Regions from separate parts of the Lysinibacillus sp. NPDC093712 genome, predicted to be linked through region 3. Evidence: riboswitches for the same ligand, from Rfam matches in the RefSeq annotation. Region 3 holds a riboswitch; each other region holds the start of a gene.
The links. Region 3 has a riboswitch for lysine ahead of ACQKNX_RS06020 (transporter substrate-binding domain-containing protein). Riboswitches for the same ligand answer to the same signal wherever they lie in the genome.
Positions count from the first base shown of each region.

Region 1: linked by a shared signal. The riboswitch ahead of ACQKNX_RS17755 (amino acid permease) and the one ahead of ACQKNX_RS06020 (transporter substrate-binding domain-containing protein) in region 3 are both predicted to bind lysine.
Region 2: linked by a shared signal. The riboswitch ahead of ACQKNX_RS11675 (aspartate kinase) and the one ahead of ACQKNX_RS06020 (transporter substrate-binding domain-containing protein) in region 3 are both predicted to bind lysine.

Region 1 covers NZ_JBNNUU010000004.1:490,214-493,503, reverse strand. The annotation lists gene ACQKNX_RS17760 (CynX/NimT family MFS transporter) at 445-1,650, opposite strand; lysine riboswitch at 1,829-2,004, shown strand; gene ACQKNX_RS17755 (amino acid permease) at 2,088-3,290, shown strand, end outside.
Region 2 covers NZ_JBNNUU010000002.1:830,685-833,974, reverse strand. The annotation lists gene uvrC (excinuclease ABC subunit UvrC) at 1-877, shown strand, start outside; lysine riboswitch at 1,016-1,194, shown strand; gene ACQKNX_RS11675 (aspartate kinase) at 1,296-2,525, shown strand; gene ACQKNX_RS11670 (YslB family protein) at 2,830-3,264, opposite strand.
Region 3 covers NZ_JBNNUU010000001.1:1,151,080-1,154,369, reverse strand. The annotation lists gene odhB (2-oxoglutarate dehydrogenase complex dihydrolipoyllysine-residue succinyltransferase) at 1-1,127, shown strand, start outside; lysine riboswitch at 1,472-1,657, shown strand; gene ACQKNX_RS06020 (transporter substrate-binding domain-containing protein) at 1,777-2,628, shown strand; gene ACQKNX_RS06015 (amino acid ABC transporter permease) at 2,955-3,290, shown strand, end outside.

The DNA.
Region 1 (3,290 bases), on a different contig from region 3:
CTGTGCTGTTCCAGCAGGAGTCGCCCGTCCTCCGCTCCAATTAACTAGTGTCAACACGCTCTTTCAAAGGAAAAAATGAAAATACAGTACGATTATCGCACTTATGATTATATATGATAGTCGTCTGCTTTAATCATTAAACAAATTTAGAGGTCTACTGCCGTTGATTTCCGCGGGCACAACGTAAGCCGCAACCCTCGCTAACGCGCGATCTGTTGCGTCTTACGTACTGTGCGTTCTGAGCCGGAGTCGCCCGCCCTCCACTCCAATCAACTTCAAACAGCTTCAAACAGCTTCATAGAGAGGGGATGCTCGAAAAGTATGGCAAGACGAAAGTAAGAACCCATTTTTCACAATAAAAATAACAAAAGGGATTAAGATTTCTATTCTTAATCCCTTTTGTCGACAAGCTCGGCAGCTCATAGTATGATGAGCTACCTTTTTTTAATTTATATATTCATTTCTAGAAGCTCTAAACGAACAGAAGAATAGTAATGCCGCAACGACAACAAACAGCCATCCAGCTGTATCCCAGCCGCCAAATAAATCATGTAAGTAACCAAATAAAATAGGACCTACTGCGGCTAATAAATAGCCTAATGATTGCGCAAAGCCAGATAAATCTGCTGCCTCAAATGCCGTACGTGTACGAAGTGTAAAGAACATCATTGCAAGTGAAAATGAAGCACCACCTGCTAAGCCTAGCAATATCATCCACAATACAGCAAGACTAGTCCATTCCATGACAAGGCCAGTAAAGCCGATGAAATAAAAGGCAGTAAACATTAAAACGAGGGGTCGCTGTGATGTCATTTTACTAGCGATAATCGGTACAGCTAAAGCCATAGGTACTTGTGAAATTTGCATGATGGAAAACATCCAACCTGCACGATCTGCGGCTATACCTTGTGCAATATAGATTTCAGGAATCCAAGCAGCGGTTGTATAAAATAATAATGATTGAAAACCCATCGCGCCAGTGACTGCCCAAGTAACTGGTGATTTCCACAATGGTATACGTTCTTTCGTAGCGGCTACAGTTGGTTCAGGCTTATTAAATTTTAATTGTGGAATCCAAATAAAAATCGTCACTACGACAAGGGCTAGAGCGATTGCAAGTGCACCTTGCCAGCCAAGAGATGCATTGGCTATGGGATAACTAATACCAGCACCAATTCCAGCTGTTAAATTCATGGACATTGTGAAAAATGCCATCAGTAATCCAACATGATAAGGGAATTTCATTTTAAGTAGCCCTGGAATTAGGACGTTGCCAAATGAAATAGCTACACCTATTATCATTGTACCAAATACGAGTAATCCAGTAGTTCCAAGTGAGCGCAGTACAATTCCTAGCGCTAATAAAATCGTTGATATAAATAGTGTTAATTCAAGACCCAGTTTTCTTGCAACTAATGGGGCAATAGGTGACACTAGCGCGAATGCAAGCAATGGAATTGTTGTTAGAAAGCCTGCAAGTACGTTAGATATACCGAGATCCTCACGAATGAAGGAAATAATTGGTCCTACAACCGTTAATGGCATACGTAAAGTCGAAGCAAGAAAAATTACACCGATGACTAATAAGAGCGTTGTGCCCTTCCAGTTAATCTTTCTGCTAGGAAAAGTAGATTCCTCGTTAGTTGTCAAAATAAGTACCTCCCTGATAGAACAATTATAATTCGAACCACTATAACACTTTATCACATCAATAAAAATAGTAGAATATTCATAAAATACAGAACATTAATCGTTTTATTGAAATGTCTTAGGTCGTATGTTAAACTAAGACACATCATAAATTTAATAATTATATGCCTCATGTTTGTATTGAGGTAGAGGTCGCGGTATTTATAAGTAAGCTAATGGAAATGACAAGCATTGAAGATGTTAGCCGAAAGGAAATATTGCCGAAGTGTGAGGGGACTTGAAAACCTCATGCTGGGGCTGTCTCCGAAAGGAACAGAACTGTCACGTTGGACAACGTGTTGTGCTATCATTTTTAAGAAACAGAGGATTTACTTAGCCATCACAACGTTCATGTGATGGCATTTTTTTGCCTCTTAGAAAAGGAAGGAAGCTTTAACGTGAGTGAGATAAAAACTAATCAGCTCGGTCATAAAGCACCAGAGTTGAAAAAAGAATTAAAAAGCCGCCATATAACAATGATTTCGTTAGGCGGTACGATCGGAACTGGGCTATTTCTTGCAAGTGGTGGTGCTATAGCGCAGGCTGGACCAGGTGGTGCACTTCTTGCTTACGCATTAATCGGCATTATGGTGTACTTCTTAATGACAAGCTTAGGTGAAATGGCTGCTTATATGCCTTCATCAGGTTCATTTAGTACGTATGCAACAAAATTTGTAGATCCAGCGCTTGGCTTTGCGCTTGGCTGGAACTACTGGTATAACTGGGCGATTACAATTGCCGCTGAAATTGCAGCAGTTTCTCTTATAATGAAGTACTGGTTCCCAGACAGCTCTTCGGCACTATGGACAGTCATATTTATTGCGATTGTACTAACATTTAATTTACTATCTGTAAAAAGCTATGGTGAAAGTGAATATTGGTTCGCAATGATAAAAGTTGTGACTGTTATTGTTTTCATTATCGTCAGCCTATTGATGATTTTTGGTATTTTAGGTGGGCAAGCTCCTGTAGGCTTTACGAATTTCTTTATAAGTGATGGACCATTCCACGGTGGCTTCCTTGCTACATTCGGAATATTTCTAGCAGCAGGCTTCTCGTTCCAAGGAACAGAGCTGTTAGGGATAACTGCTGGGGAAACTGATGATCCTGGTAAAAATATTCCGAAGGCTGTTAAGTCTGTCTTTTGGCGTATTATTTTATTTTACATTTTAGCCATTGCAGCAATTGGGATGTTAATTCCATTTACAGATGCTCGTTTACTGTCTGAAGATATTGCTGTTTCACCATTCACATTAGTGTTTGACCGCTTAGGAATTGCCTTTGCTGCTTCATTAATGAATGGCATTATTTTAACGGCGATGTTGTCTGCAGGTAATTCTGGATTATATGCATCATCACGTATGTTATGGCAATTAGCAGTAGATGGACATGCACCTAAGATTTTCGCTAAGCTAAGCCGTCGCGGAATTCCAATTTACGCATTACTGTTGACATTAGCAGTAGGTTGCTTGGCATTTTTAGCATCATTCTTTGGTGATGGCGTTGTCTATATGTGGCTTTTAAACGCATCTGGGATGTCAGGCTTTATTGCATGGCTTGGTATTGCCTTTAGTCATTACCGCTTCCGTAGAGCTTTTGAA
Region 2 (3,290 bases), on a different contig from region 3:
AATTTTTATTCCTCAGTCGATTGATGCAACAATTTTAACGGAATTATTAGAGGTTAAAGTGCTAACACCGAAGCGAGGACAAAAAAAAGAATTAGTAGATTTGGCCATGAAAAATGCAGAAATTGCTGTGGCGGCAAAATTCCAGCTAATTGAGCGACAGGAAGAGCGAACAATTGGTGCTTGCGAGGCATTAGGTGAAGCAATGGGGATTTCAGCACCTCTTCGCATTGAAGCATTTGATAATAGTCATATGCATGGTGCTGATGCGGTATCAGCAATGGTTGTGTTTATTGATGGTAAACCTGCAAAGAAGGAATATCGTAAATACAAAACACGCACAGCCGCTAAACATGATGATTACGGAGCAATGCAAGAAGTGATACGTCGCCGTTACACGCGTGTATTGAAAGAAGGTTTGCCATTGCCTGATTTAGTTCTAATAGATGGCGGTAAAGGACAGATGGAAGTAGCGCGAGAAGTGTTAGAGGATGAGCTTGGTCTTGTTATCCCAATTGCTGGCTTAGCAAAAGATGAAAAGCATAATACATCACAGCTTTTATTTGGAGATCCGCCCGATGTCATTGCATTAAAGCGGACAAGTGACGGGTTTTATTTACTACAGCGTATTCAGGACGAAGTACACCGTTTTGCTATTACATTTTTACGCCAACAGCATGAGAAAAATGCTATTCAATCTGTTCTCGATGGAATTGAAGGTGTTGGTCCAAAGCGCAAGCAACAATTATTGAAGCATTTCGGCTCTGTTAAAAAGATTCGTGAGGCAAGTGAGCTTGCACTTCAAGAAGCGGGAATACCTGCGAACTTAGCGAACAGTATTTACAATTATTTTCAGCAACAGACATTGTCAAAGGATTAGACATATGCTAAGGTTGTCATAGAACAATGAAGTGAAAACACTATCTTGTTCTATGACACCTTATATGAATGTTTATGTGAGCAAAGCATAAAAAGGAACTATTTTCATAAAGGGAAAATTAATAAATTCACTATTTTAAGTGATGATAGAGGTGCAAGATTCAATAGTAGCACATTGAAGGATGGACAAATCCAGTGACGATGTGTGAAAGGGGAGCTTGCCGAAGTGAAGTATCGTTGTTTCCGATACTTTGCTGGTTTTGCATTTAATAGATGTAAGACTGTCGAATCTTTACGTTTCGGAGAGCTATCACACATGCGCAAGCTTTTTATTGTACATGTTGCAGGCAGCTTTCACGTTATGTGAGGGCTGCCTTTTTGCTGTTCAAGTGACGAATTGATAAAGGAGAATGATGATAATGGCTAGTATTGTATTGAAATTTGGCGGACCTGCAATCGCTTCAACTGAGCAGATTCGAGAGGTCGCTAAAATAGCGATAGCCAAAAAAGAGCTCGGCTATGAAGTAGTAGTAGTAACCGCAGCAATGGGTCGCACAGCAAAAGACTTAGCGAAGATGGTCCGTGATTTATCAGACGATGCTTCTAAACGTGAGATGGATGTACTACTATCGACGACCTCACAATTAGCAAGTGCCCTATTTGCAATTGCATTACAAGAGGAAGGTTATGATGCAATTTCATTGACTGGCTGGCAGGCTGGTGTGCAAACAGATGCGAAACATTTTAATGCACGTATCGACCATATCGATGTGTGCCGTATGAAAGAACATTTGATACAAGGACAAATTGTCGTTGTTGCGGGGGAGCAAGGTATTAATAGTGCGCACAATATAACAACACTAGGTAAGGGTGGCGCAGAAACAACAGCAGTAGCCATTGCAGCCACATTAGAAGCGGAACGTGTTGATATTTATACAAATGTGGATGGAGTTTATACAGCAGATCCTCGTCATATTGAAAAAGCAAGAAAGTTAAAGGAGATTTCATATGATGAAATGCTTGAACTATCACATTTAGGTTCACATATTTTACATCCACGTGCAGTGGAGCTCGCAAAAAAGTTTCAAATCCCAGTCATTATTCGTTCAAGCGTAGTAGATTCAGAAGGTACTTTATTGAAGGAGGAAGTTGAAATGGAGAAAAATTTAATCGTACGTGGTGTTGCTTATGAGTCTGATATTATTCGTCTAACAATCGGTTATGATACATACTCAACTGCATCGTTAGCAGATATGTTTGCTATACTTGCAGAAAATCGCATTAATGTTGATATTATTGTGCAAGCTATTATAGAAGGTGTGAGACCATCAGTATCTTTTACAATTTTAAAAGAAGAGTTTGCTGATGCTTTACGTGTACTAGAGGATAGTAAATTGTCACTTGGTTTTAGCTTTGCAGATTTTCAAATTGGCTTAGCGAAAGTTTCAATTATAGGATCAGGCATGGCATCAAATCCTGGCGTTGCTGCACGAATGTTTGATCGTTTACGACGCGAGGATATTGCAGTAAAAATGGTCAGTACTTCTGAAATTAAAGTTTCTGTTGTTGTGCCACAGGACGAAATGATTCGCGCTGCAAACGCATTACATGATGAGTTTAATTTAGCGGAGAAGATTCATGCACAGTAGCTTTCTATAAAGTATAGATGGATACAGCGGTTGATTTCCGCTTCGGGCGGACGCTTTCCGCGGGCACATACGTAAGCCATAACCCTCGCTAACGCGCGGTTTGTTACGTCTTATGTTCTGTGCGTTCTGAGCAGGAGTCGCCGTCCTCCGCTTCAATCAAAGGTACAAGGTGGCATGAATATTCCAATTGATTACTATAAAAGGATAAAAAAATGACAAAAGGCATCAAGAGTTACTTCATGTTGCCTTTTGCCGATACTCAGAAAGGATTGCTTTTCTAACAAAATCGCAATCCTTTACTAGTTTATTTATTTGGTATTGTGTTCATAATACGTTCTTTAACATCCCATTTAACTGTAAACATGACGAGCTGTTGCTTTTCACGCTTTTCATCATAACATTCTGTTAAGTAACCTTTTACTTGCTGGATTTGTTCAGCAATAAACCCTGCTTCTAGTCTGAAGCTACGATTATGAATTTGCAAAAGTGTAGGTTCGTTCGATAAATGGAAAATGCGTCCATCTTTAGACTCCTTTGTCAATTCAAGAGTACCCCAGCACGCATCCGCGAAAAATGCGATAAGTTCATCTTGACTTTTACAAGGGAACTTCCGTGCAAGCTCCTTCCCTGCCCAATAAAGCACGTCATTTTCATGCTTACCGAGAATAGAAGATAGAATATGATCACGGATTAATTCATATCCGAATGAAGAGATTGTATTAGATGGATTATTTAACATTGAAATCCTTCTTTCTTAGAATTTTC
Region 3 (3,290 bases):
AAACAGATAAAGTAAATGCTGAAATCATTTCTGAAGAAGCTGGGGTGTTAACACAAATTTTAGCTGAAGAAGGCGATACTGTTCTTGTAGGTCAAGTAATCGCAGTGGTAGAAGCGGGCGAAGGGGCAGCACCTGCACCTGCAGCAGCAGCACCAGTTGCGGAAGCTCCAACACCAGCGGCTCCTCAAGCAGTAGCTGCACCAACACCAGCAGCACCAGTTGTGGAAGAAACTTCTGGCGAGCGTGTAATTGCATCTCCTGCAGCACGTAAACTTGCTCGTGAAAAAGGTATTGATCTTGCAGCTGTATCTCCAGTTGATCCACAAGGTCGCGTACGTGTACAAGACGTTGCAGCTCACGGTACAGCACCTGTAGCAGCACCTCAAGCAACACCAGCAGCTCCAAAAGCAGTAGTAGCTGTTGATGAGTCACGTGTTACAGTTGAAAAAATGAGCCGTCGTCGTCAAACAATTGCTAAACGTTTATTAGAAGTTAAGCAATCGACTGCTATGCTTACAACATTCAATGAAGTAGATATGACAAATGTTATGGCATTACGTTCTCGTAAAAAAGATCAATTCTTTGAGTCTACTGGCTCTAAGCTTGGTTTCATGTCATTCTTCACAAAAGCTGTAGTTGCGTCGCTTAAAAAATACCCTTATGTGAATGCTCAAATCGTTGGCGATGAAATTCACTTAAATAACTTCTTTGATATTGGTGTAGCTGTATCAACTGAAGAAGGTTTAGTAGTACCAGTTGTACGCGATGCTGACCGTAAAAACTTTGCTGAAATTGAAGATTCAATTGCAGACTTAGCTAAAAAAGCACGCGATAAAAAACTAGGTTTAGCTGATCTTCAAGGTGGTTCATTTACAATTACAAATGGCGGTGTATTCGGTTCATTAATGTCAACACCTATTATGAACGGCACACAAGCTGCTATTTTAGGAATGCACTCAATTAAAAAACGCCCTGTAGAAGTAAATGGCGAAGTAGAAATTCGTCCTATGATGTATTTAGCATTATCTTACGACCATCGTATTATCGATGGTAAAGATTCTGTAGGCTTCCTTAAAACTGTTAAAGAGTTACTTGAAAATCCAGAAGATTTATTATTAAATTCTTAATCCGATAAATTAAGTGTTCAAACCCTGCAAACTTAACTGTTTAGCAGGGTTTTTTCATTTTAGATTGATTTCCGCTATAATGGAATTTCCTTGATGGTCTAAATGGCCTTTATTTGACAGAAAAATCGATTCTTATGGTTTATAAATCTTGTTTTTTTATAATAAAAATTTGTGAAATGATGGCAAACATAGTTAATGTTATTCTACTTTATTTATGGATTTTAGAAGGATTATAGGTTAATTTTGTAATTAGTCAGAAAAATGATAAAATTATCTTGACGACTATGCTAGCTTTATAGTAATATTTATATATTAATTAAATAAACAAACCTCACTTTTGTTTTTTGTGAGGTAGAGGCGCGGTATTTATTAGTCCATTGCTGAGTTTAAGCAAGCGAAGACGTAATGGAGAAGGAAATATCGCCGAAGTATAAAAGGAGCTCGTACTTTTATGCTGGGTCTGCAGTGAATAAGTGCAGGACTGTCCTAGTAAATTAAATTCCAGTTTACTAGGTTGTGCTATCTCGGAAACATGGAAATTATAGTGAGGATTTGGGCAACTGTCAATAAAAGGTAAGACCTAAGTTCAAAACTTAGGTCTTTTTTTGTACAGTTGCTTTATTTTTTTTACAGAAAAGGGGAGTTTTAGATGAAAAGAAAATGGTTGTTATTTATGTTAACAGCAATGACAGCAATCGTGTTAGCGGCTTGTGGCTCTGGTGACAAGGATGAAAAGACAACAGGTGATGGTTCAAAGGAAGAAACTGGTGGAGAATTCCGCATTGGGATGGAAGCAGGTTATCCTCCTTTTAACTGGACTCAGCAAGATGATGCAAACGGAGCAGTAAAAATTGCCGATAATGCAGAGTATGCAGGCGGTTATGATGTACAAATGGCAAAAAAAATCGCTGAAGGTTTAGGTAAAAAATTAGTAGTTGTAAAAATGGAATGGGATGGTTTAGTACCTGCGCTTCAGTCAAAAAAAATCGATGCGATTGTAGCAGGAATGTCTCCAACAGAAGAACGTAAACAAACAATCGATTTCACTGAAAACTACTATACTTCTGATTTTGTAATGGTAATTAAAAAAGGTAGCAAGTATGAAAAGGCAAAATCAATTCAAGATTTCTCAGGTGCAAAAGTTACATCTCAGCTAAATACATCTAACTATAATGTTATCGATCAAATTAAAGGTGTAGAAAAGCAAACAGCGATGGAAAACTTCTCTGCAATGCGTGTAGCTCTAGAAGCTGGCAAAATTGATGGCTATGTAGCTGAACGTCCAGAAGGTATTTCGGCAGCAGCAGCTAATGACAAATTCACATTTGTATCTTTTGAAGAAGGATTTGATACAGATATTTCAAATACTTCAATTGCAGTTGGTTTACGTAAAGGTGATGCTAGTCTAGATAAAATCAATGAAATCTTAAAAGGTATTTCAGAAGATGATCGCCAAAAAATTATGGAAGAAGCTATTCTTCAACAACCTGCAGCTCAGTAATACAAAAAGAGATAGGGTTGTCCTTAACGAAAAAACAGCATACCGGCAATTTCAAGTATGCTGTTTTTTTCCAAGTGAAAATTCACCTACAAATTATGAAAAGAGAAGTTGATTTTTACTAATTGAAAGTCGTGACATTTTGCTAAAAGCGACTGGGACAGCCTTTATCATATTTAATTTGTTCAGAGAGGCAGTCATTCTGAATAAAGTCATGTCTAAGAAGTGTGTCACATATTTTGAATAAAGCAAATTAATTCAAATGAAGAGATGATTTCACAAAAGGCATAATTGATATAAAGCAACAACACGTTGTTAGGAGGAACATCATGAGTTTAGAATGGATCATTTCTATTATAGAAAACAACTGGCAAATGTTTTTACGAGGAGCGTATTATACGTTACTCATTTCAACAATCAGTACAATTATTGGTGCATTCATCGGATTTTTTATTGGGATTATGCATACCATTCCAGTTCGTAAAAAAAGTATAAAACATTATTTATTAAAATGTATTAATTTTATACTGACATGCTATGTTGAATTTTTCCGTGGTACACCAATGATTGTACAGGCAATGGTAGTATTTTACGGGCTAGATATTGCTTTTGGCATCGATATGCACTTTATTACAGCTGGTATTTTAGTCGTTTCACTGAATACT